2 regions of the Thalassotalea maritima genome follow, and region 1 is predicted to be linked to the other one. Evidence: predicted binding sites of a transcription regulator. Region 1 holds the regulator's gene; the other holds the start of a gene.
What was found. The regulator FNR, encoded in region 1, switches genes on or off when oxygen is low (the NO sensors DNR and NnrR bind a similar motif). The targets are predictions, from matches to a motif close to TTGATCTAGATCAA.
Positions count from the first base shown of each region.

Region 2: the regulator FNR is predicted to act here: its motif matches at 3,417-3,430, upstream of ACAX20_RS14675 (OmpW family protein).

Region 1 is NZ_CP166919.1:1,818,289-1,829,913, forward strand. Features, by position in the region: gene ACAX20_RS08185 (hypothetical protein) at 1-250, shown strand, start outside; gene ACAX20_RS08190 (LysE family translocator) at 704-1,324, shown strand; gene ACAX20_RS08195 (hypothetical protein) at 1,469-1,915, opposite strand; gene ccoN (cytochrome-c oxidase, cbb3-type subunit I) at 2,204-3,628, shown strand; gene ccoO (cytochrome-c oxidase, cbb3-type subunit II) at 3,640-4,311, shown strand; gene ACAX20_RS08210 (cbb3-type cytochrome oxidase subunit 3) at 4,314-4,496, shown strand; gene ccoP (cytochrome-c oxidase, cbb3-type subunit III) at 4,489-5,472, shown strand; gene ACAX20_RS08220 (FixH family protein) at 5,712-6,194, shown strand; gene ACAX20_RS08225 (heavy metal translocating P-type ATPase) at 6,265-8,664, shown strand; gene ccoS (cbb3-type cytochrome oxidase assembly protein CcoS) at 8,669-8,938, shown strand; gene ACAX20_RS08235 (sulfite exporter TauE/SafE family protein) at 8,938-9,603, shown strand; gene fnr (fumarate/nitrate reduction transcriptional regulator Fnr) at 9,646-10,362, shown strand; gene uspE (universal stress protein UspE) at 10,537-11,460, shown strand.
Region 2 is NZ_CP166919.1:3,272,107-3,283,731, reverse strand. Features, by position in the region: gene ACAX20_RS14695 (5-(carboxyamino)imidazole ribonucleotide synthase) at 1-1,061, opposite strand, end outside; gene purE (5-(carboxyamino)imidazole ribonucleotide mutase) at 1,066-1,548, opposite strand; gene ACAX20_RS14685 (Sua5/YciO/YrdC/YwlC family protein) at 1,764-2,330, shown strand; gene hemF (oxygen-dependent coproporphyrinogen oxidase) at 2,327-3,247, shown strand; gene ACAX20_RS14675 (OmpW family protein) at 3,508-4,212, shown strand; gene aroE (shikimate dehydrogenase) at 4,341-5,147, shown strand; gene ACAX20_RS14665 (hypothetical protein) at 5,148-5,363, shown strand; gene ACAX20_RS14660 (gamma carbonic anhydrase family protein) at 5,444-5,983, opposite strand; rRNA gene ACAX20_RS14655 (16S ribosomal RNA) at 6,697-8,236, shown strand; tRNA gene ACAX20_RS14650 (tRNA-Ala) at 8,314-8,389, shown strand; tRNA gene ACAX20_RS14645 (tRNA-Ile) at 8,424-8,500, shown strand; rRNA gene ACAX20_RS14640 (23S ribosomal RNA) at 8,845-11,625, shown strand, end outside.

The DNA of each region.
Region 1 (11,625 bases):
AAACGATACTAACCCTAAACTCGCTATGAGCTCTGACGCTCAGCCTAAAAAAGTACCTAACGCTACTCAAGAGGCTGGTATTACGACACTGCAATCGACTGGCCCACTTCATAACGTAATGAGTTTCTTATTATCTATAGTAACCTTCTTCACTGCCCCTGACGCTACCAAAATTGCAATGATAGCTGCGGCATTATTGTTGATTCACTTAATTGCGACATTTATTTCAACTGTGCGAAAAAAATCGTAAGTGGTAACCAACGACATCACTCACGTGCCTTTTAATCACAGGGTTTTGCTTAATCCTGAGTACATTTGCAAATAGTGCCGCGTCAGTAAAGATAAACATCTCAGCTATCATTAACGAACCGCTCAACAAACAATATGAATAGTGTAAAGAACATGACATTTAACGATTAAATTTTTAGGGCGGAAAGGGCTCATATCGTTAATAACGTATTCTAGTGCATTGCTAAATAATGATATGACCATAATATCTTCAGCTTAATCCATAGAGACCGTTAACAAATTCAAGCAAACCTTTTAATTTTTTTTGCCAATAAACCATTGTACAATCCCCGTCTTATATCGATGCAAATTATCGGCGCGTATCACTGATAATCTTGATGCATATTATCGAGTTTTGCCCTTATCTAGGCGCTGAACGAGCGAAATTTGAAGTTACGAGGATAAGTATCTACATATGGACATTACCCAGCTAACACTTTTTGTTACCACATTTTTCTTTGTCAGTATCACCCCTGGGATGTGTATGACACTGGCGTTAACGTTAGGTATGAGTGTTGGTATTCGTCGCACTATGTGGATGATGTATGGTGAATTGTTAGGCGTTGCCAGCGTTGCTATCGCCTCTGTACTAGGTGTGGCGACCATGATGCTCGCCTTTCCAACATTCTTTACGGTATTTAAATTCTTAGGCGCCACTTATCTCATCTTTTTGGCCTATCAGATGTGGTTAAGCAAAGGTAAGATGGCAATTCAATACAGCCTTGATGAGAGGCAGTCAGTGTCTCGTAAAGGCTTATTTAGCCAAGGCTTTTTCACCGCAATCGCTAACCCCAAAGGTTGGGCGTTTATGATCTCATTATTACCGCCCTTTATCAATCCAGGGCAGGCATTAACACCACAGCTTAGCCTACTCGTTAGCATCATTTTACTGTCAGAATTTGTCTGTATGATGATTTACGCCAGTGGCGGCAAAAGCTTAGGTTTATTGATCGCAAAATCGGAAAATGTCCGTATGGTAAATCGCCTGTCAGCGCTATTAATGGCCCTTGTGGCACTGTGGTTGTTACTCAGTTAATCAGTTACCATGGTGTTATAAAAATGATACCAAGTAACGTAAACCAACTAAGCGACAACGACTGAACCATATCGATGCAGGTAAAAGGTTGTCTGGGCTAGCCAATCAACCTGCGCCTGCATCAACGCGAAATCAAGGTATCGGTTATTGATAACTCATGAACTCGTAGGACACTGACGACACATGGCCTGAACCGTCGTCAATGGTTAATTGCATCTGCCAAATCATGCTCTGCTCAATACAAGCACCAATCATAGTTTTGGCGTAAAACAGCCCATTTCGGAAGTGAAACACGAGTGGGATTTTCCCCATGTACATATCTTTGCCTTCCAAATACCCCTCTATACGAACCGACTCATCGAAACGCTCAGACACCAAGTAGAACACAACCTCGCTTTCCGACTTTATCACATCTGGCTCAGCACTTAATTCAATCGGTGCCAACCATTGTTGGTTTATACACGAGCCTTGTTGAAAGTCACAACCTTCAAATTGTCTATCATCAGATAGGCCAGGTAACGATTGGTGATTGTTCACCACAGCCCATAGTAACGCCAATAAAATAACGCCAACCGCATAATTTTTAAACAAATTATATTCCTCTAATACTGCATATACTGACTTAGCGCAGGGGATTTTCTACATTTTAATTACAAATTACAACGATTTGTTGATCTAGGTCATAATTTCCTTAGACATGACGTGACATTGCCTAGCAAACTCTATATCATCGCCTCCGAAAAATAACAATATGCGTGTGTTGTTTTTTTGAACTATAACTATAGGTTAACAAATAGTGTGTGGCCCTGTGTTTACGCCGATTTAAGTAACCTTTTATGCTCACATCAACTTAATAACTATAAGTGTGGAACCTTTAATATGAGTCAAAGCAATCTGACAGAAATGGATTACAACTACAAAGTTGTGCGCCAGTTTACTGTAATGACTGTAATTTGGGGTATAGTTGGCACATTTGTAGGTGTGTTAATCGCTGCTCAGTTAATCTGGCCAGAGCTTAATTTTGAAACACCTTGGCTAACGTACTCTCGCTTACGTCCATTACATACCAATGCGGTGATTTTCGCTTTTGGTACCAGTGCGTTATTTGCAACGTCTTACTACGTTGTACAACGTACCTGTAAAACCACCCTATTTGGTGGCGCTCTTGTGCCATTTACCTTCTGGGGCTGGCAAGCCGTTATCGTGCTTGCTGCTATCACATTACCTTTAGGTATTACCTCTTCTAAAGAATACGCTGAGCTAGAATGGCCAATTGATATTCTTATCACCTTAGTATGGGTATCTTACATCATCGTTTTCTTTGGTACCTTATATCAACGTAAGACGTCTCATGTTTATGTTGCTAACTGGTTCTTCGGCGGCTTCATCATTACCGTTGCAGTATTGCACATTGGTAACTCAATGGCTGTGCCATTAACCTTCACTAAGTCATACTCGCTATACTCAGGTGCAATCGATGCGATGATGCAATGGTGGTACGGTCACAATGCCGTAGGTTTCCTTTTAACCGCAGGTTTCCTTGGTATGATGTACTACTTTGTACCAAAACAAGCTGAGCGTCCGGTTTACTCTTACCGTTTATCAATTGTTCACTTCTGGGCATTGGTATCACTATATATTTGGGCTGGTCCTCACCACTTACACTACACAGCACTACCTGACTGGACGCAAAGTTTAGGTATGGTGATGTCAGTTGTTCTATTCCTACCGTCTTGGGGTGGTATGATCAACGGTATCATGACCCTGTCTGGTGCATGGCACAAACTTCGCCATGACCCAATTTTACGTTTCCTAATCGTGTCATTGTCTTTCTACGGTATGTCTACCTTCGAAGGTCCAATGATGGCGATCAAATCGGTAAATGCCTTATCTCACTACACTGACTGGACCGTTGGTCACGTTCACTCTGGTGCACTTGGTTGGGTTGCGATGGTATCTATCGGTGCGATGTACCACTTGATCCCTGTCCTATTTGGTCAAGGTCGTATGTACAGCGTGAAACTTATCAACGTTCACTTCTGGATGCACACAACAGGTATCGTTCTATACATTGTTGCGATGTGGATTTCAGGTGTAATGCAAGGTCTAATGTGGCGTGCGGTTAATACCGACGGTACCTTAACCTACAGCTTCGTTGAGTCGTTACAAGCATCTTACCCATTCTACTTCATGCGCTTTGTTGGTGGCTGTTTCGTAGTGGCTGGCTTCTTGTTAATGGCTTACAACATGTTTAAAACTATCGGCGCCAAAGAAGGTAGTTTACAAAAAGAAGCTATCGCTTAAGGAGTTGAACGATGCAAAATAAACATGAAAAAGTTGAAAAGCACATTGGTTGGTTCTTTACAGCAACTATCGCTGCTATCAGTATCGGTGGTTTGGTAGAAATCACGCCATTGTTCTTCCAAAAAGAAACGACTCAGCCGGTTGACAATTTACGTCCTTATACCGCGCTTGAAATGGAAGGTCGTGATATATACATCCGTGAAGGTTGTAACAACTGTCACTCACAAATGATCCGTCCATTCCGTGCTGAAACCGAACGTTACGGTCACTACTCTGTTGCTGGTGAATCTGTTTGGGAACACCCATTCTTGTGGGGTTCGAAACGTACTGGTCCTGATCTAGCCCGTGTTGGCGGTCGTTACTCAGATGACTGGCATTATGCTCACTTGATGGATCCTCGTTCAGTTGTACCTGAGTCAAACATGCCATCGTACAAGTGGTTAGCAGAAACTCCTATCAGCAACAAGTTATCTGCTGATAAGATGGAACTGTTTAACATGTTAACGAAAAATCGTAGCCATAAAGACTCGGATGGTAACCCTATCCCACTTTACTCGGCTGAAGATATCGCTAACGCTGGTAAAGAGTTTGCTACCACAAAGAGTATTACTGGTAAGGAAGGTCTAACTGAAATGGACGCCCTTATCGCTTATTTACAATCACTTGGTCACGCGTTGAAATAATTATGGATATAGGCACCTTACGAGGCATTTTTACGGTTCTGATTTTTGTGTTGTTCATTATCATTGTGATTTGGGCATTCAGTAAACGCCGTAAATCATCTTTTGATGAGGCCGCCAATTCTATTTTTGAAGACGACGATAAAAAGCAAGTGAAAGAGAAACAGGAGACTAATAATAATGTCTAGCTTCTGGAGTGCATGGATAATCGTTCTAACCTTAGGTACTTTGGTTGGTTGTTGGATACTGTTACGCTGGTGTTTGAAAAACTTTGCGGGCGTTCCTGAAGGCGAACCAATGGATCACGAGTTTGACGGAATCCAAGAACTAAACAACCCACTACCAAAGTGGTGGAGTACCTTCTTCTTAGTAACCATCATCTGGGGTTTCGGCTATTTATCCCTATATCCAGGTTTAGGTAACTTCCAAGGTCTACTAGGTTGGAAGAGCTCGAACCAAGATGTAATGAGTTTAGAAGACTCTGCCGTGAAAAACGCAGCTGCAAAAGAAAACGGATTAGCGATTCAATACGACCGTGAAATCGATGCGGCTAACGAGCGTTTCGGTCCTATCTTCGCGCAATTTGCTGAACAAGAGATTGTTGACTTAGCGCAAAATGAAGAAGCTCTGAAAATCGGTCAGCGTTTATTCTTACAAAACTGTTCGCAATGTCACGGCTCTGATGCCAAAGGCACAACAGGCTTCCCTGACTTAACTGACAATGCTTGGTTATATGGTGGTTCACCGGAAGCGATCGAGCATTCACTACTGTACGGCCGTCAAGGCAAAGGTATGATTGCTTGGGAAACCATGTTAGGTGGCGAACAAGGCGTTAAAGAAGTTGCGGCTTACGTACTTAGCCTGAACCCTGATCGCGCTGATAACGTTGATGCAACATTAGCGGCCGCCGGTAAAGATAAGTTTGCTATGTGTGCAGCGTGTCACGGCGCAGACGGTAAAGGCTCTGCAGCTATGGGTATTGAACTCGGCGCACCTAACCTAACCGATAACTACTGGTTATACGGTGGTAGTGAGCGAGCGGTACAAGAATCTATCCGTAACGGTCGTGCTGGTGTCATGCCTGCGTGGAAATCTATCTTAGGTGAAGATAAGATCCGCGTGATCAGTGCTTACGTTTACAGCTTATCGAATCAACCACAGTAATTTTTTATTACTAATGCAAAACCCTGCATGACATTGCTCTGCAGGGTTTTATTTTGTAAGCGAGCCAGTTTTCACAGGTTTAATAATATGCAATGTTGTTAAACCTGTATAAATTGACTGTTTTGAACGCGTGTAAAGCGCAATGTTTGCTAACATTTGCATGCTTTACCTGCTCGCAAAGCTGATCAGAAAATAATATCACTACGTAGTACTATTTGATTAGAAGTTGGAACACTTACATGAAAACACCTTGGTATAAAGAGCCTTGGGCTTACCTCGTCTTTGCACTTCCTTTGTCAGCGGTTATCGCTGGTATCACCACCCTAATTATCGCCAATACAGGTGCCGATACGGTTGTTGTGGATGACTATTACAAAAAAGGTAAAGCAATCAACCAAGATATCCGCAAAATCAAACTGGCAGAAAAGCTAGGCATCCGCTTTGACATCAAAATCACTGACCAAGAGGTAATTTTCAAACCAACAGGTATTGAAAAATCGTTCCCACTCCTTAACGTTCATTTTTATCATGCCACCCTAGCCGATAGAGACTTTAGTTTAAAATTGACCCCTGACGGTAATGGTTGGATGCGTCAAAGCATAAATACCAACATTGATGGTAAATGGCGCATTGTCGTAGAGCCATTTGATGACAAATGGAAAATGCAAACAATTGTTGCGTTACCACAAGCTAACTTTAGAGAATTTGAATTGCGTTACTGATCACGATTCAATACATTGTCACACAATAACATAAGATGTTCGTTCGTTTTTAATAGGGTTTGTTGAGTCTATGACCGCTGTAGCTAAGGACTGTTTCCATTGTGGCGAGTTAATTCCACCAGGTATAAATTTATCGGTCGCCATTGAAGGCCAATTACGAGACATGTGTTGCGCTGGTTGCCAAGCTGTCGCTGAAACCATCGTCGCGAATAGCTTAGAAGATTATTATCGTTTTCGCAGTGAAAAAGGTAACAAAGCCGAGGCATTGGTACCCGATGCCCTAAAAGCTAACCAATTCATCGATGACGCCAACTTACAAAACGAATTCACCTTTGATGTCGATGATCACAAAGAAACCATCTTATCCATCGACGGCATGAGCTGCGCGGCCTGTGCTTGGTTAATCGAAAAGCGCCTTGGAGATAAAGACGGCATAGCTAAAGTGCAAGTCAATGCTACAACTCAACGCGCCACGATTGCTTGGGATAACGAAAAACTTAGACTCAGTGATATCATCACAGATATTGCTCGCATTGGTTATCAAGCCCTGCCCTTTAAGGCCAATCAAGTTGAACAAAACAATATCAAGCACAGCAAACAATTCATCCGTCGCCTAGGCGTTAGTGGCATATTAACTATGCAAGTGATGATGATTGCCGTTGGGTTATATTTTGGTGCATTTTCCGACTTAGCCGAGCATAATTTAACGTATTTGCGCGGTACCAGCTTTGTATTAACCTTACCGATCGTGACTTACGGAGCCTGGCCATTTTATACCGGTGCGATAAGTGCCCTGCGTGCACGCCGACTATCCATGGATGTGCCTGTATCGATTGCCATTATACTTGCGTTTTGTGCCAGTGCATGGGCCACTTTTTTCCAAACCGGTGAAGTCTATTTCGAATCACTGGCTATGTTCACGTTTTTACTGTTAATCGGTAAATTCTTAGAGTTTCGTGCCCGAGCCCGTGCCGCAGAAGTGTCGGCCAATTTACTCAAACTGATGCCACTTAGTGCTATCTTACTCAATGATGAACAAGAATCCGTTGTCAGTGCCAAAACACTGCAAGCAGGTGATCGCGTATTGGTAAAACCAGGCGAAACCATTCCTGGTGATGGTACCATTTACCATGGCAAGTCCAGTATCGATGAGTCGATGCTAACCGGTGAACATGAGCCCGTCAGTAAAGCGATAGGCGAGCAAGTATTTGCAGGTACGGTCAATGGCGACGGTAACTTGCAAATTGAAATTAATAAAAGTAATTCCGATAGCTTTTTAACCAACCTTATTCGCTTGAGCGAACACGCACAAGCACATAAGCCGGCAATCGCTCAGCTTTCTGATACCATAGCCCAATATTTCGTTGCTATCATCTTATTAACGGCGATAGGCACATCCATTTATTGGTATCAGCATGAGCCAAGTGAAGCATTTTGGATAACCTTATCGGTACTGGTGGCGACCTGCCCTTGCGCTTTATCGCTTGCCACGCCAACGGCGCTTACTTGCGGCACAATTCGGTTAAATCGCGACGGTATCATGATCAAATCGGGTCACGTACTGGAAAGTATGCCGAAAATCGACACGATCGCGTTTGATAAAACCGGTACGCTAACCAACGGTGAATTCAGTCTAACCGATGTCAAACTGCTCGCCCCCGATCTTGATAAGCAACATCTATTGACACTCATTGCCGCCATGGAAAGTCATTCCGAGCACCCTATTGCAAAGGCATTTAGCCAATATCGAGATTTTTCAGTTCAAGTTGATGATGTGGAGATTGTTCCTGGCTGTGGTATCAAGGCGCGCTACCACGATGCAGAGCTGAGCGTAGGTAAAGTGAGCTGGATTAATGAATCAGCAGCAGTAAGTGATGACATCGCCAATGCGCAATGTTTATTCACCTGTAACGGTCAACTGCTTGCAGCACTGTATCTTGACGACGTCATACGCGACGATGGCAAAACGGTTCTGCAGGCAATCAAAGCCAAACACATTTACACTTTAATGATCAGTGGTGATAACGCCGGTGGTGTTAATAAGTTTAAACACCATATAACCTTAGATGAATATCACCATACCTGCACGGCCAACAACAAATTAGCGATTATTGAGCAACAACAGGCCTCTGGGCGTACGGTTGCTGTGGTCGGTGATGGTGTAAATGACTCCCCTGTTTTTGCCAAAGCGCACGTTGCCATTGCCATGGGTAGCGGTACACAAATTGCCAAAAGTGGCGCAGATGTTATTCTGTTAAACAATAAGCTAAGCAGTCTCTTACAGTTGTTTAATGTATCGAGCCAAACCGGACGTATCATAAAGCAGAATTTCGCTTGGGCGTTTGCCTACAACGCGATTGTCTTACCGCTTGCTGTCTCTGGTTTTATCACCCCATATATGGCAGTATTGGGCATGTCGGCCAGTTCGATTATCGTTGTTACTAACTCATTACGATTGTTGAGAAAATAAACCCATGAGCGTTATTTATATTCTGATCCCTATTGCGATTTTATTTACTGCGATTGCTATTTATTTGTTTTTTTGGGCGGTAAAAACGGAGCAATTCGACGATTTAGAAAAGCAAGGTATGAGTATTTTGTTTGATGATGAAAAAAGCAATAAACAACAAACCGCCAAAGACGCACCTCAATCGTCAGTAAAACACAGTAACCACTACGATGCATCGGAAAGTGGTAACGAAAAATCACCGCAACAAGCGCAAGATTCGGATCAAACGCGCTAATGCCCCTTGATTTTATATCGGCACTGTTAATAGGCTTAGCTGGTGCAGGCCATTGTATCGCCATGTGCGGCGGTATATCGTCATTACTTGTTAACCCCAATAACCATGCCCGCAGCCAACGCCTGTATATTGTTTGCTATAACATGGGGCGTATTACCTCATACACCTTAATTGGCGCGGTTGTTGGCTTTAGCAGTTCTCTCGCGGTAAAGTCGATTGGTGCACAAGTGATTTGGCTCAAGGTTATTGCTAGTGTGTTTTTGATTCTGCTGGGCTGTTATGTCGCACGAATTTGGTTTTTGTTAACCCATATAGAATCCATTGGCAAAGTCATTTGGCGCTACATTCAACCATTGAGTAAGCCCCTTCTCCCCGTTGACTCGCCGTTAAAAGCGCTCGCTTTGGGTTCTATTTGGGGGTGGTTACCCTGTGGCTTAGTATACTCTACCCTAACCTGGTCAATGGCCAGTGGCAATGCGATTGATGGCGCGTTAATTATGCTTGCTTTTGGTCTTGGTACCTTACCAGCGTTGCTTGCCGTCTCCACCTCGTTGCAATCTGTCACACAAGTACTACGTAATGATAGATTCCGTAAGCTAACTGGATTGCTATTGATTTTTTATGGCTTTTACAGCTTATTAATTGCGTTAAATCAAATTCTTTAGTAGTCTGTCGCCAGTTAATTTTATAGCTGGTGATATAAACTTATGGCATCGTCGATTGCTCCAAACATCAAATGTCAAAACTGCAGTATCAGTGAATTGTGTTTACCGTTTAGTTTAAATGAAAACGAACTAAATCTATTAGATGAAATCATTGAGCGTAAAAAACCAATACAAAAAAATACGCAAATTTTTAAAGCCGGTGAGCCATTAAAAACGCTTTATGCAATTCGCTCAGGCACTTTCAAAACCTTTGTGATTTCTGAACAAGGCGAAGAGCAAATTACAGGTTTTCATTTAGCGGGCGATTTAATGGGCTTTGATGCCCTAGCGAGCCGAACCCACCCTAGCTTTGCTAAAGCATTAGAGACATCGATGGTTTGTGAAATACCTTACGAAGTTCTCGATAGCTTATCAAATAAAATTCCGCGTTTAAAAGCGCAAATGCTGAACTTAATGAGCGATGAGATCTCCTGTAATAATGAGATGTTGCTATTGCTAAATCGTAAAAATGCCGAAGAAAAATTAGCGACTTTTTTGGTTAAGTACGGTCGCCGCTTGGGTAACCGTCATTTGTCGTCACTGCAATTTAACTTGCCAATGACTCGCAGTGAAATAGGCAACTACATTGGTTTAACCATCGAAACCATTTCTCGTCTCATGACACGTTTTCAAAAAGATGGCTTAATTCAAGTGGAAAACAAACTTATCACCATTATTGATAAAGACGGCTTAGCTCGATTAGCGGGTATACAAAAATAACCCAAAATTATTAAGTGGACGTTATAAGGTGTTGATTTATATCAACACCTTTTTTATTTTCTAGCGTTTTACCATTAACAAATTTGTAACCCTCTAGCTAACACGTTAAGCTTACTGATATTCATTAGTTGAGTATTTCACGACAACAGCGCGAGCAACAGGTAGGTAATGGTTATGGAAACGTATCAAAATATCTTAGTGGTCATCGATCCCGACACAGACGAGCAAAAAGCGCTCGCGCGTGCATGTACCCTTGCCAAGCATAATGGCGCTAAAATCACGGCATTATTAGTGATATATGATTTTTCTTACGAAATGACCACTATGTTGTCGGTTGATGAACGTGAAGCAATGCGAGAAACGGTACTAAAGGGTCGTAACGCTTGGCTCAATAATCTATTAAATCACTATACCCAAGAAATTGATACCAAAGTCATTTGGCACAATCGTCCGTTTGAAGCGACATTATCTGAAGTTCGAGATCATTATTATGATTTAGTGATCAAAAGCACCCATGAGCATCCGACATTAAAGTCAGTGATATTTACCCCTACCGATTGGCATTTAATTCGCAAGTGCTGGGTGCCGTTATTACTGGTTAAAGATCATAGTTGGCCTAAAGACGGTCATATTCTCGCTGCCATCAATGCGGGAAGTGAAGAGCCAGAGCACCAATCGTTAAATAACAAAATTACCGAAGAAGCCTTACAGCTGGCAAATCTACTTAGCGCCAACGTCCACCTCGTTAATTCTTATCCTGGCACCCCTGTCAATATTGCCATAGAAATTCCAGAGTTCGACCCTCACGAATACAACGAGACAATGAAGAAGCATCATTTTGAAGTGATGCAACAGCATGCGCACAAATATGGCATCGATGCCGAGCACTTGCATGTTGAAGAAGGCCTACCAGAAGATGTGATTGATCACGTCGCGAAAGAAATTGATGCCGAATTGGTGATCCTCGGCACCATTGGCCGTACCGGCTTATCTGCGGTATTAATCGGCAACACCGCTGAGCAGGTCATTGATAGACTTAATTGTGACTTGTTAGCGCTCAAACCCAACGGTTATGAATCGCCATTTTTAAAATCGTAGCCGACAACAAACCAACACTTAACGTTCAAGTTATAACCAAACATTGGGCAACTGTTGAACGAATGCAACACATGTAAGGTAAGCCTCATATAAATGTTAGCAAAACATGAAATAAGAGTAACCACCTTGTATCCCAGATGCTTTTGATGAAATTTAACGACATTT
Region 2 (11,625 bases), 1.5 Mb from region 1:
AATGCTTGTTCGTTATTGGCGCATACATTGATGTGACCCATTTTACGGCCAGCACGCTTTTCTTTGTTGTACCAATGAACCGCAACGCTAGGCATGGCTAATACACTATCTGGTACCGTATTCGCACCAAGAATATTTATCATCGCAGTAGGGCGAATTAATTCAGTATTGCCTAGTGGCAGACCACAAATAGCACGCATGTGATTTTCGAATTGGCAGGTATCACAACCTTGTTGTGTCCAGTGGCCTGAATTATGAACACGTGGGGCAATTTCGTTAACTAACAGTTGCTCACCTACTTGGAAGAACTCGATCGCTAACACACCAACATAGTTCAGCTTATTAGTTAGCTTTGTGAACACTTCTAATGCCTGCTCTTGCAATGCTGCTTCAACAGGCATAGCTAAACTGACACTAAGCACACCATTGGTGTGGTGGTTTTCGGTGATCGGGTAAATAGCTACCTCGCCATGTTCATTACGAGCACCCACAATCGACACTTCACGATCAAACGGCACCATTTGTTCGGCTACAATCCCTTGCGGAACTGAGGTGTTAGCTGCTTCGATAAAAGCTTGCATATCTTCCCAAACGGCACCGGCTTGGGCGATGTCTTTTAGGCGCCATTGGCCTTTGCCGTCGTATCCTTCAAGGGCACTTTTAAAGATAATTGGTAACTGTAGGTATTCGATAGCGGCATCAAAGTCATCACGGCTGTTGATGATTTTGTGTTTTGCATTTGCCACCTGACAAGTTTCCAATAATGCTTTTTCTAAGCGGCGATCGCCACCAATTTTGATAGCATCACTGCTTGGTAAAAGTTTACCTGAAGCCTCACACACAGCTAATACATCATGGCTAATGTGCTCAAACTCAGCGGTAATAACGTCGCAGTTATCAATACCTGCTTGTAGATCGCCGTATTGATGTTCGTTCGCTAAAGGGTGAACAACTTTACTTATGCGTACATCATAAGCCTTAGTGTCGATATTTAGTGGTGTTGCCGCTAAATCCATCATTCGCGCCAGTTGACCAGCACCTAGTACCAATACATTTTTCATGTCGTTATTCTGCCGGATTTGGGTTATCCAAAATGGTTTGCGTTTGTTGGGCGCGGAACGCTTCAATGTTAGCCATAATACTATCATCGTGAGTCGCTAGAATTTGTGCAGCGAGTAAACCTGCATTTGCCGCACCAGCAGTACCAATGGCTAATGTGCCAACGGCGATGCCTTTTGGCATTTGCACGATAGACAGTAAAGAGTCTTGACCGCTTAGCGCTTTCGATTGTACAGGTACGCCAAGGACAGGTAGTGGCGTAAATGCTGCGGCCATGCCTGGTAAGTGTGCAGCGCCACCAGCACCGGCAATAATCACTTTAATACCGCGCTGTTTGGCTGTTTCGGCATATTCAGCCAGTAGGTGAGGGGTTCTATGTGCTGATACGACTTTTGTTTCGTAAGGGACATTCAGCATATCCAACATTTCAGCAGCGTGCTGCATTGTTGGCCAATCTGACTTGGAACCCATAATAATTCCCACTTTCATGTCTCTACCCTTTAATATTTTTTGTCTTAACATTGAACCCGAGTACATTGCCCAGGCTCGATAAAATGAAAGCGCGCATTATACCCCTGTTTAGCTAAATACCCAACCATTGCGGGCGATTTTTGTGCAATACACCATTCTTTAATGCGACAGGCTGATAAACTGGCTATAATGAGCCATTTTTAGCCAGTGGTAATGGTTACAGGACGACAATAATGAGCGAACATAAGCCACAGTATGACAGTGCCGTAGATGCATTTTATGCTGGAGGTATTATTGCTTACCCAACCGAAGCAGTGTTTGGTTTAGGTTGTGATCCCGACAATGTAGAGGCAATAGAAAAGCTACTATCAATAAAACAAAGGCCAATAGAAAAAGGTCTTATTTTATTGGCAGCAAACTATTCTCAGTTATTGCCATATATTGATGACAGCAAAATACCACAAGATAAGCGCTATAGCGTGTTATCTCGTTGGCCAGATGGCATAACACAAGTGATGCCTGCAAATACCAGTATTTCACGACATCTTAGCGGTAAATTTGACACCATTGCCGTGCGCATTACCAGTCAAAAAGATGTGGTCGCATTATGCACGCAAACAAATAAACCCATTGTGTCGACGAGCTGCAATTTAACTGGCGCGGAGCCTGCGACGACATGGCAACAGGCTGAGCGAGAAATGGGCGAGAAAGTTGATTTTGTCATTAAAGGCAACACACTTGGTTTTACCAAGCCATCGCAGATCATTGACGCACTAACTGGAGAAGTATTTAGAGCATGAGCCAAGTAGATATTAATAAAGTCATAGAGTTTTTAACATCGTTGCAAGATAAGATTTGCCATGCGCTTGAGCAAGCTGATGGCACGGGTAAATTTATCGAAGACAACTGGCAGCGCCCAGAAGGTGGCGGTGGCCGTACGCGTGTTCTTACCGACGGCACTGTCATTGAGCAGGGTGGAGTAAACTTTTCTTTAGTGAGTGGTGATAAATTACCACCATCAGCGACCGCTCATCGCCCAGAGCTTGCCGGACGAACGTGGCAAGCCTGTGGGGTATCGCTCGTTATTCATCCGAAAAATCCATTTATCCCAACATCTCATGCCAATGTGCGCTTTTTTATTGCCGAAAAAGAAGGCGAAGAGCCTGTTTGGTGGTTTGGCGGTGGTTTTGATTTAACGCCATTTTACCCGTTTAAAGAAGATGTTATCCATTGGCATCAAACCGCGAAAGACTTGTGTGCGCCTTTTGGTGATACCGTGTATAACGAGCATAAAAAGTGGTGTGATGAATATTTCTTTTTACCGCACCGTCAGGAAACTCGCGGTGTAGGTGGCTTATTCTTTGATGATTTGAATCAGTGGGACTTCGATACGTGTTTTGATTACATTAAAGCGGTAGGTCAAGGTTATATCGATGCCTACGTACCTATTATCAATAAGCGTCAAGATACCGAGTACAACGATCATCATCGTCAGTTTCAATTATATCGCCGTGGCCGTTATGTTGAATTTAATCTGGTATTTGATCGCGGCACTTTATTTGGTTTGCAATCAGGTGGTCGCACCGAGTCGATATTAATGTCGATGCCACCATTAGCACGTTGGGAATACAATTACACCCCAGCACCCGATAGCCAAGAAGCGGAACTTTACAATCAATACTTAAAACCGCAAGATTGGCTAGCGATCAACGCTTAATTCAGTAATAGCTATTTATTTAGATAAAAGGGCTGATAACAACAAGTTATCAGCCCTTTTTGTATTTTTCATTTATCCTTTGAAACCAGTAGTTTAATTCGCACTCATAGATAGTGTTCGATTTTAAATGCATGTGTTCAGTAAATATTTTTCGACTATTCAATAAAACTTGTTCTAAATCAAATTCATAAACTTGCCTCTTCTATACAATTTACTACAGTTATTTACATTATTGACCACAAGAAATTAGGGTTAGAGCTATGAAAAAGAATTTAGTGACATTAGCGATTGCAGGTGTGTTGGTTACAGGGGTCGCTCAAGCAGCGACATACGAGGCGGGTGATTTTGTTGTTCGCGGCGGGATAACCTCTGTTAATCCAGATAACAATAAAGAGGTTGTTAATGTTGAGGCGCTCGGTGGTGCAACACCGTTGTCTGTTTCTGTAAAGGATGACGAGCAATTAGGTCTTAACTTTGTCTACTTCATCGATAGCAATTGGGCGCTAGAGGTTCTAGCAGCAACGCCTTTTAACCACGATATCAACATTCATGATCCACAAAGCATCAGCCCTGATTTATTTGGCACAGATGTAGATGGCGCAGTTTTAGCTGATGTAACTCACTTACCGCCAACAGTCAGTGCTCTGTACTACTTTGATACAGGTAGCAACTTTATGCCGTATGTAGGGGTTGGTTTAAACTACACCGTGTTCTTTGAGGAAGATTTTAAAGATGGGCCTAGTGACTTAGGGTTTAACGACTTAGAACTTGATGATTCATTTGGCCTGGCCGTGCAGCTTGGTGCAGACTATCAACTAAACGATAACTGGCATGTCAACGCATCAGTTCGTTACATCGACATTGATACTACGGCGACTTTCAAAATTGGTGATGACATCACCGGCTCAGCAGATGTTGCTATTGACCCAATGGTTTACTCTGTGATGCTAGGCTACAAGTTCTAAGCCGGCACTTCATAAACACAACGCAAAATTTCCATATTAAAAGCGGTCGAGTAGGTCTCGGCCGCTTTCTTTTATGTTTTATATTCTTTACTCTATTCGTATATGTGTCGAATTGGATACGGTAATAAGTGGATAAGTTTCTAGTCGTTGGCAATCCCATTGGTCAATCAAAATCACCAATTATTCATAAGCTATTCGCTACTCAAACCAATATTGAGTTAAGTTATGAGAAATATTTAACAACCTCCGATGACTTTGATGATGATATGCGTAACTTCTTTACACAAGGAGGTAAAGGGGCGAATGTCACCGCGCCTTTTAAAGAACAAGCATTTGCATTATGTGATTGTCTATCAAGTGACGCCAACGCAGCTGGTGCCGTGAATACGTTATATATCCAAAACGGAAAGATTGTCGGGGATAATACCGATGGCCGTGGATTAGTTGCTGATTTATTAAATCATAAGGTTACCTTGGCAGATAAAACGATATTGTTGCTTGGTGCTGGGGGCGCGAGTCGTGGTGTGATATTGCCTTTGTTAGCTCAACAACCTAAACACCTTATCGTGGTAAACCGCACACAAAGTAAAGCGGATGCCCTTATTGCTCATTTCAACGATAGCCGATTGTCGACCATAAGTTACCAACAAACCGCAGAGGTTGATGTTGATATCATTATTAATGCAACATCGGCAAGCTTATCTGCAGAGCTTCCCCCACTGGCACCGACTGCTGTGGTAAATGCGACATGTTATGACATGGTATACAACCATCAATTGACACCATTTTTAGCGTGGTGTCAGAACCACAAAGCATCGCAAGTGATCGACGGTTTAGGTATGCTGGTAGGGCAGGCTGCCGAGAGCTTTGCTATTTGGCATGGGGTAAAGCCAGCCGTTGCACCTGTTTTAAACTCACTAAGGGAGCAATTATAAATGAATCAAGCCATATTGTTTAATGATGACTATATCTATTTAACAGAGCAGGGCTGTTGGCATTTTACTGGCATGTTGAGCGGAGCAAAAATTAGTATCTACATCCAATGCTCTGACGATGTCATTAGTGATTCGTTAAAGTTTGATTTAGAAGCACAAGTTGAAGACTTCCTTGAAGAAGATGAACCGGACGAAAATAATGTCATCCGGCTATAGATGTATATAAGTAGATGGATGCTCGTTAGTCTGCTTATCAAAGCCATACGTCACAACCAAATCAATATAGGCTTTGAGCGTTATTGTTCCGTTAAGTATTCGTCTTTTAGGCGTACATAGTTAGCGTTAGTAGATTTTAGAAATTCCATTTCAGCATCGCTAAGTGGACGCTTTTCAATAGCAGGGTTACCAACATATAAAAAACCACTTCGTAATCGTTTGTTTGGGGATACAAGAGAGCCTGCACCTATAATCACATCATCCTCCACTTCTGCACCATCCATAACAATGGCCCCCATACCTACGAGAATCCGGTTTCCTAGTTTGCAGCCATGCAACATAACTTTATGACCAACGGTTACTTGATTACCAATAATCAAAGGGTGGCCATTAGGGTTAGTTTCGGTTTTACGGGTCACATGAAGAACGCTGCCATCTTGGATATTTGTATTCTCACCAATGCTGATGTAGTTAACATCACCACGCGCTACAACTAACGGCCAAATACTTACATTATCAGCTAACGTCACATCACCAATAACGACACTGCTACTATCGATAAAAACCTTATCCCCAAGTTTTGGCGATATACCGTTATAAGAACGTACATTAGTAAACATATAAAACCCTATTTTTGACAAACATAAAGATGAAAAACAAATAAACAGTTATTTAGCCGTATATACCGTCAGACTGTTCATATTAATACTATATTTAAAAACCGATATTTGTACGCGAATATCTGCAAGTGGTCAAAATTAACCACTATTAGCGCTGTTTAATAGGTGGAGGGGCTAGCTTTTGCATATAAAATAACCAAACAAATCTTTTAAGGTGTTTTTTTCTAAAAAAGGTGTTGACGTCTTCACAAAAATCCCTAAAATGCGCATCCACTTCGACGGCACAGCCAATAAGGCTTCACAGCAGTTGAAGTGCTGAAGTTTGTAAAAATAACGAATCCAATTCAGTATTTTTACAAAGCCTCGTTTTGATAAGTTAAGTTGTTCAATGTGAGCCTTAACGGTCAACAAAAACTTTTGAAAATTAATTTTTAAAAGGTGTTGACATCGAAACTGAGATGCGTAAAATGCGCATCCACTTCAACGGCAAACGCCGATGAAGTTCAAGTAATAACGAATGCGATTGTTACTTCAATTCTTTAACAAATAGTTATCATGCAATTTGTGTGAGCACTCACAAGAAAATGGTTTTACCATATTGTCTTTAAGACATAACTTGATGAGTGACACGCAAAACGACATATGTCAAGTTGGTAGCAATACCAACAAGCGTAATTCATTGAGTCGATTCTTCGGAATCACGATTTAATTTTTAATTGAAGAGTTTGATCATGGCTCAGATTGAACGCTGGCGGCAGGCTTAACACATGCAAGTCGAGCGGAAACGATTCTAGTTTACTAGAAGGCGTCGAGCGGCGGACGGGTGAGTAATGCTTGGGAATATGCCTTTAGGTGGGGGACAACAGTTGGAAACGACTGCTAATACCGCATAATGTCTACGGACCAAAGGAGGGGATCTTCGGACCTTTCGCCTTTAGATTAGCCCAAGTGAGATTAGCTAGATGGTGGGGTAATGGCCTACCATGGCGACGATCTCTAGCTGGTTTGAGAGGATGATCAGCCACACTGGGACTGAGACACGGCCCAGACTCCTACGGGAGGCAGCAGTGGGGAATATTGCACAATGGGCGAAAGCCTGATGCAGCCATGCCGCGTGTGTGAAGAAGGCCTTCGGGTTGTAAAGCACTTTCAGTAGGGAGGAAAGGGTAGTCGCTAATATCGGCTATCTGTGACGTTACCTACAGAAGAAGCACCGGCTAACTCCGTGCCAGCAGCCGCGGTAATACGGAGGGTGCGAGCGTTAATCGGAATTACTGGGCGTAAAGCGTGCGTAGGCGGATTGTTAAGCGAGATGTGAAAGCCCAGGGCTCAACCTTGGAACTGCATTTCGAACTGGCTGTCTAGAGTATTGTAGAGGGTGGTGGAATTTCCAGTGTAGCGGTGAAATGCGTAGAGATTGGAAGGAACATCAGTGGCGAAGGCGGCCACCTGGACAAATACTGACGCTGAGGCACGAAAGCGTGGGGAGCAAACAGGATTAGATACCCTGGTAGTCCACGCCGTAAACGATGTCAACTAGCTGTCTGTGGACTTGATCTGTGGGTAGCGTAGCTAACGCGCTAAGTTGACCGCCTGGGGAGTACGGCCGCAAGGTTAAAACTCAAATGAATTGACGGGGGCCCGCACAAGCGGTGGAGCATGTGGTTTAATTCGATGCAACGCGAAGAACCTTACCATCCCTTGACATCCAGAGAACTTACTAGAGATAGTTTGGTGCCTTCGGGAGCTCTGAGACAGGTGCTGCATGGCTGTCGTCAGCTCGTGTTGTGAAATGTTGGGTTAAGTCCCGCAACGAGCGCAACCCCTATCCTTATTTGCCAGCGCTTCGGGCGGGAACTCTAAGGAGACTGCCGGTGATAAACCGGAGGAAGGTGGGGACGACGTCAAGTCATCATGGCCCTTACGGGATGGGCTACACACGTGCTACAATGGCGGATACAGAGGGCAGCAAGACCGCGAGGTGGAGCGAATCCCAGAAAGTCCGTCGTAGTCCGGATTGGAGTCTGCAACTCGACTCCATGAAGTCGGAATCGCTAGTAATCGTGGATCAGAATGCCACGGTGAATACGTTCCCGGGCCTTGTACACACCGCCCGTCACACCATGGGAGTGGGTTGCAAAAGAAGTAGCTAGTTTAACCTTCGGGAGGACGGTTACCACTTTGTGATTCATGACTGGGGTGAAGTCGTAACAAGGTAACCCTAGGGGAACCTGGGGTTGGATCACCTCCTTACCTTAAGTAAAACATTCCTTGTCGAGTGTTCACACAAATTGCATAGATAACGATTGTAAGAGAAGTATCTCAGTAGTGGGGCTATAGCTCAGCTGGGAGAGCGCCTGCCTTGCACGCAGGAGGTCAGCAGTTCGATCCTGCTTAGCTCCACCATTTACTGAAACTTTGGTAGACATACCTATGTAGTAGGTCTGTAGCTCAGCTGGTTAGAGCGCACCCCTGATAAGGGTGAGGTCGGTAGTTCAAGTCTACTCAGACCTACCATTTTACTTCTCAAAGAACTCAAACATAAGCGTTGACGTTTATGTTTGAGTTTTTAACTCACTGTTCTTTAAAAATTTGGAAAGCTGATATTAAACCCGGTATTTCATAGAAGACTATGTCGCGTAGTTCTTCATTAATATGTGAAATACCAAAACGAAGAAGAAATTCTTCAAAATTGATTTTTAAAATCAATTTCTTTCAAGGTCGAATTTAGTACTTCCATGTACAATTCGACATCCAAACATCCGTGTTTGGAACATTCATTTATGAATGCGTGAACATGTCAGACATACATTTGGGTTCGGTTTTGTCACCGAATCACTCGAAACCTTTTGGGGTTGTATGGTTAAGTGACTAAGCGTATGTGGTGGATGCCTTGGCAGTTAGAGGCGATGAAGGACGTGTTAATCTGCGATAAGCTGTGTTGAGCCGATAAAAGGCGTTATAAGCACAGATTTCCGAATGGGGAAACCCACCTGTCATAAGGCAGGTATCGTTAAGTGAATACATAGCTTAACGAGGCGAACCGGGAGAACTGAAACATCTAAGTACCCCGAGGAAAAGAAATCAACCGAGATTTCCTTAGTAGCGGCGAGCGAACGGGAATTAGCCCTTAAGCGGTTTGTGAATTAGTGGAATAAGCTGGAAAGCTTGACGATACAGGGTGATAGTCCCGTACACGAAAATAACCTTACCGTGAAATCGAGTAGGACGGAACACGTGAAATTCTGTTTGAATATGGGGGGACCATCCTCCAAGGCTAAATACTCCTAACTGACCGATAGTGAACCAGTACCGTGAGGGAAAGGCGAAAAGAACCCCTGTGAGGGGAGTGAAATAGAACCTGAAACCGCATACGTACAAGCAGTGGAAGCCTTCGGGTGACTGCGTACCTTTTGTATAATGGGTCAGCGACTTACATTTTGTAGCAAGGTTAACCGATTAGGGGAGCCGTAGCGAAAGCGAGTGTTAACTGCGCGTTTAGTTGCAAGGTGTAGACCCGAAACCCGGCGATCTACCCATGGGCAGGTTGAAGGTTGAGTAACATCAACTGGAGGACCGAACACACGTATGTTGAAAAATGCGGTGATGACCTGTGGGTCGGAGTGAAAGGCTAATCAAGCCGGGAGATAGCTGGTTCTCCCCGAAATCTATTTAGGTAGAGCCTCGGACGAACACCACTGGGGGTAGAGCACTGTTAAGGCTAGGGGGTCATCCCGACTTACCAACCCTTTGCAAACTCCGAATACCAGTGAGTGATATCCGGGAGACACACGGCGGGTGCTAACGTCCGTCGTGGAAAGGGAAACAACCCAGACCGCCAGCTAAGGTCCCAAAGTCTATGTTAAGTGGGAAACGATGTGGAAAGGCCCAGACAGCTAGGAGGTTGGCTTAGAAGCAGCCATCCTTTAAAGAAAGCGTAATAGCTCACTAGTCGAGTCGGTCTGCGCGGAAGATGTAACGGGGCTAAACATAGCACCGAAGCTGCGGATTTGAACTTAGGTTCAAGTGGTAGGGGAGCGTTCTGTAAGCCGTTGAAGGTGTGTTGTAAAGCATGCTGGAGGTATCAGAAGTGCGAATGCTGACATGAGTAACGATAATGGGGGTGAAAAACCCCCACGCCGAAAGACCAAGGTTTCCTGTCCCATGTTAATCAGGGCAGGGTAAGTCGGCCCCTAAGGCGAGGCGGAAACGCGTAGTCGATGGGAAACAGATTAATATTTCTGTACTTCTTATAATTGCGAAGGAGGGACGGAGCAGGCTAGGCAAGCATGGCGTTGGTAGTCCATGTGAAAGTATGTAGGTTGGGAGTTTAGGCAAATCCGGACTCCTAAGACTGAGATACGAGACGAGACTCTACGGAGTTGAAGTTGTTGATGCCATACTTCCAGGAAAAGCTTCTAAGCATCAGATTATAAGGAACCGTACCCCAAACCGACACAGGTGGTTAGGTAGAGAATACTAAGGCGCTTGAGAGAACTCGGGTGAAGGAACTAGGCAAAATAGTACCGTAACTTCGGGAGAAGGTACGCCGGCTAGTGTGAATCCCTTGCGGAGTAAGCACCGGTCGGTCGAAGTAACCAGGTGGCTGGAACTGTTTATTAAAAACACAGCACTGTGCAAAATCGAAAGATGACGTATACGGTGTGACGCCTGCCCGGTGCCGGAAGGTTAATTGATTGGGTTAGCGCAAGCGAAGCTCATGATCGAAGCCCCGGTAAACGGCGGCCGTAACTATAACGGTCCTAAGGTAGCGAAATTCCTTGTCGGGTAAGTTCCGACCTGCACGAATGGCGTAATCATGGCCACACTGTCTCCACCCGAGACTCAGTGAAATTGAATTTGCGGTTAAGATGCCGTATACCCGCGGCTAGACGGAAAGACCCCGTGAACCTTTACTATAGCTTGACAGTGAACATTGCTCCTACATGTGTAGGATAGGTGGGAGGCTTTGAAGCGAGTACGCCAGTATTCGTGGAGCCAATCTTGAAATACCACCCTTGTATGCGTGATGTTCTAACCTGGGCCAGTAATCCTGGCTGGGGACACTGTCTGGTGGGTAGTTTGACTGGGGCGGTCTCCTCCCAAAGCGTAACGGAGGAGCACGAAGGTTGGCTAAGTACGGTCGGACATCGTACGGTTAGTGCAATGGCATAAGCCAGCTTAACTGCGAGACAGACACGTCGAGCAGGTACGAAAGTAGGTCATAGTGATCCGGTGGTTCTGTATGGAAGGGCCATCGCTCAACGGATAAAAGGTACTCCGGGGATAACAGGCTGATACCGCCCAAGAGTTCATATCGACGGCGGTGTTTGGCACCTCGATGTCGGCTCATCACATCCTGGGGCTGAAGTCGGTCCCAAGGGTATGGCTGTTCGCCATTTAAAGTGGTACGCGAGCTGGGTTTAGAACGTCGTGAGACAGTTCGGTCCCTATCTGCCGTGGGCGTTTGAGAATTGAAGAGGGCTGCTCCTAGTACGAGAGGACCGGAGTGGACGAACCTCTGGTGTTCCGGTTGTCACGCCAGTGGCATTGCCGGGTAGCTATGTTCGGAACTGATAACCGCTGAAAGCATCTAAGCGGGAAGCAGGCTTTGAGATGAGTTCTCACTGGGACTTTAAGTC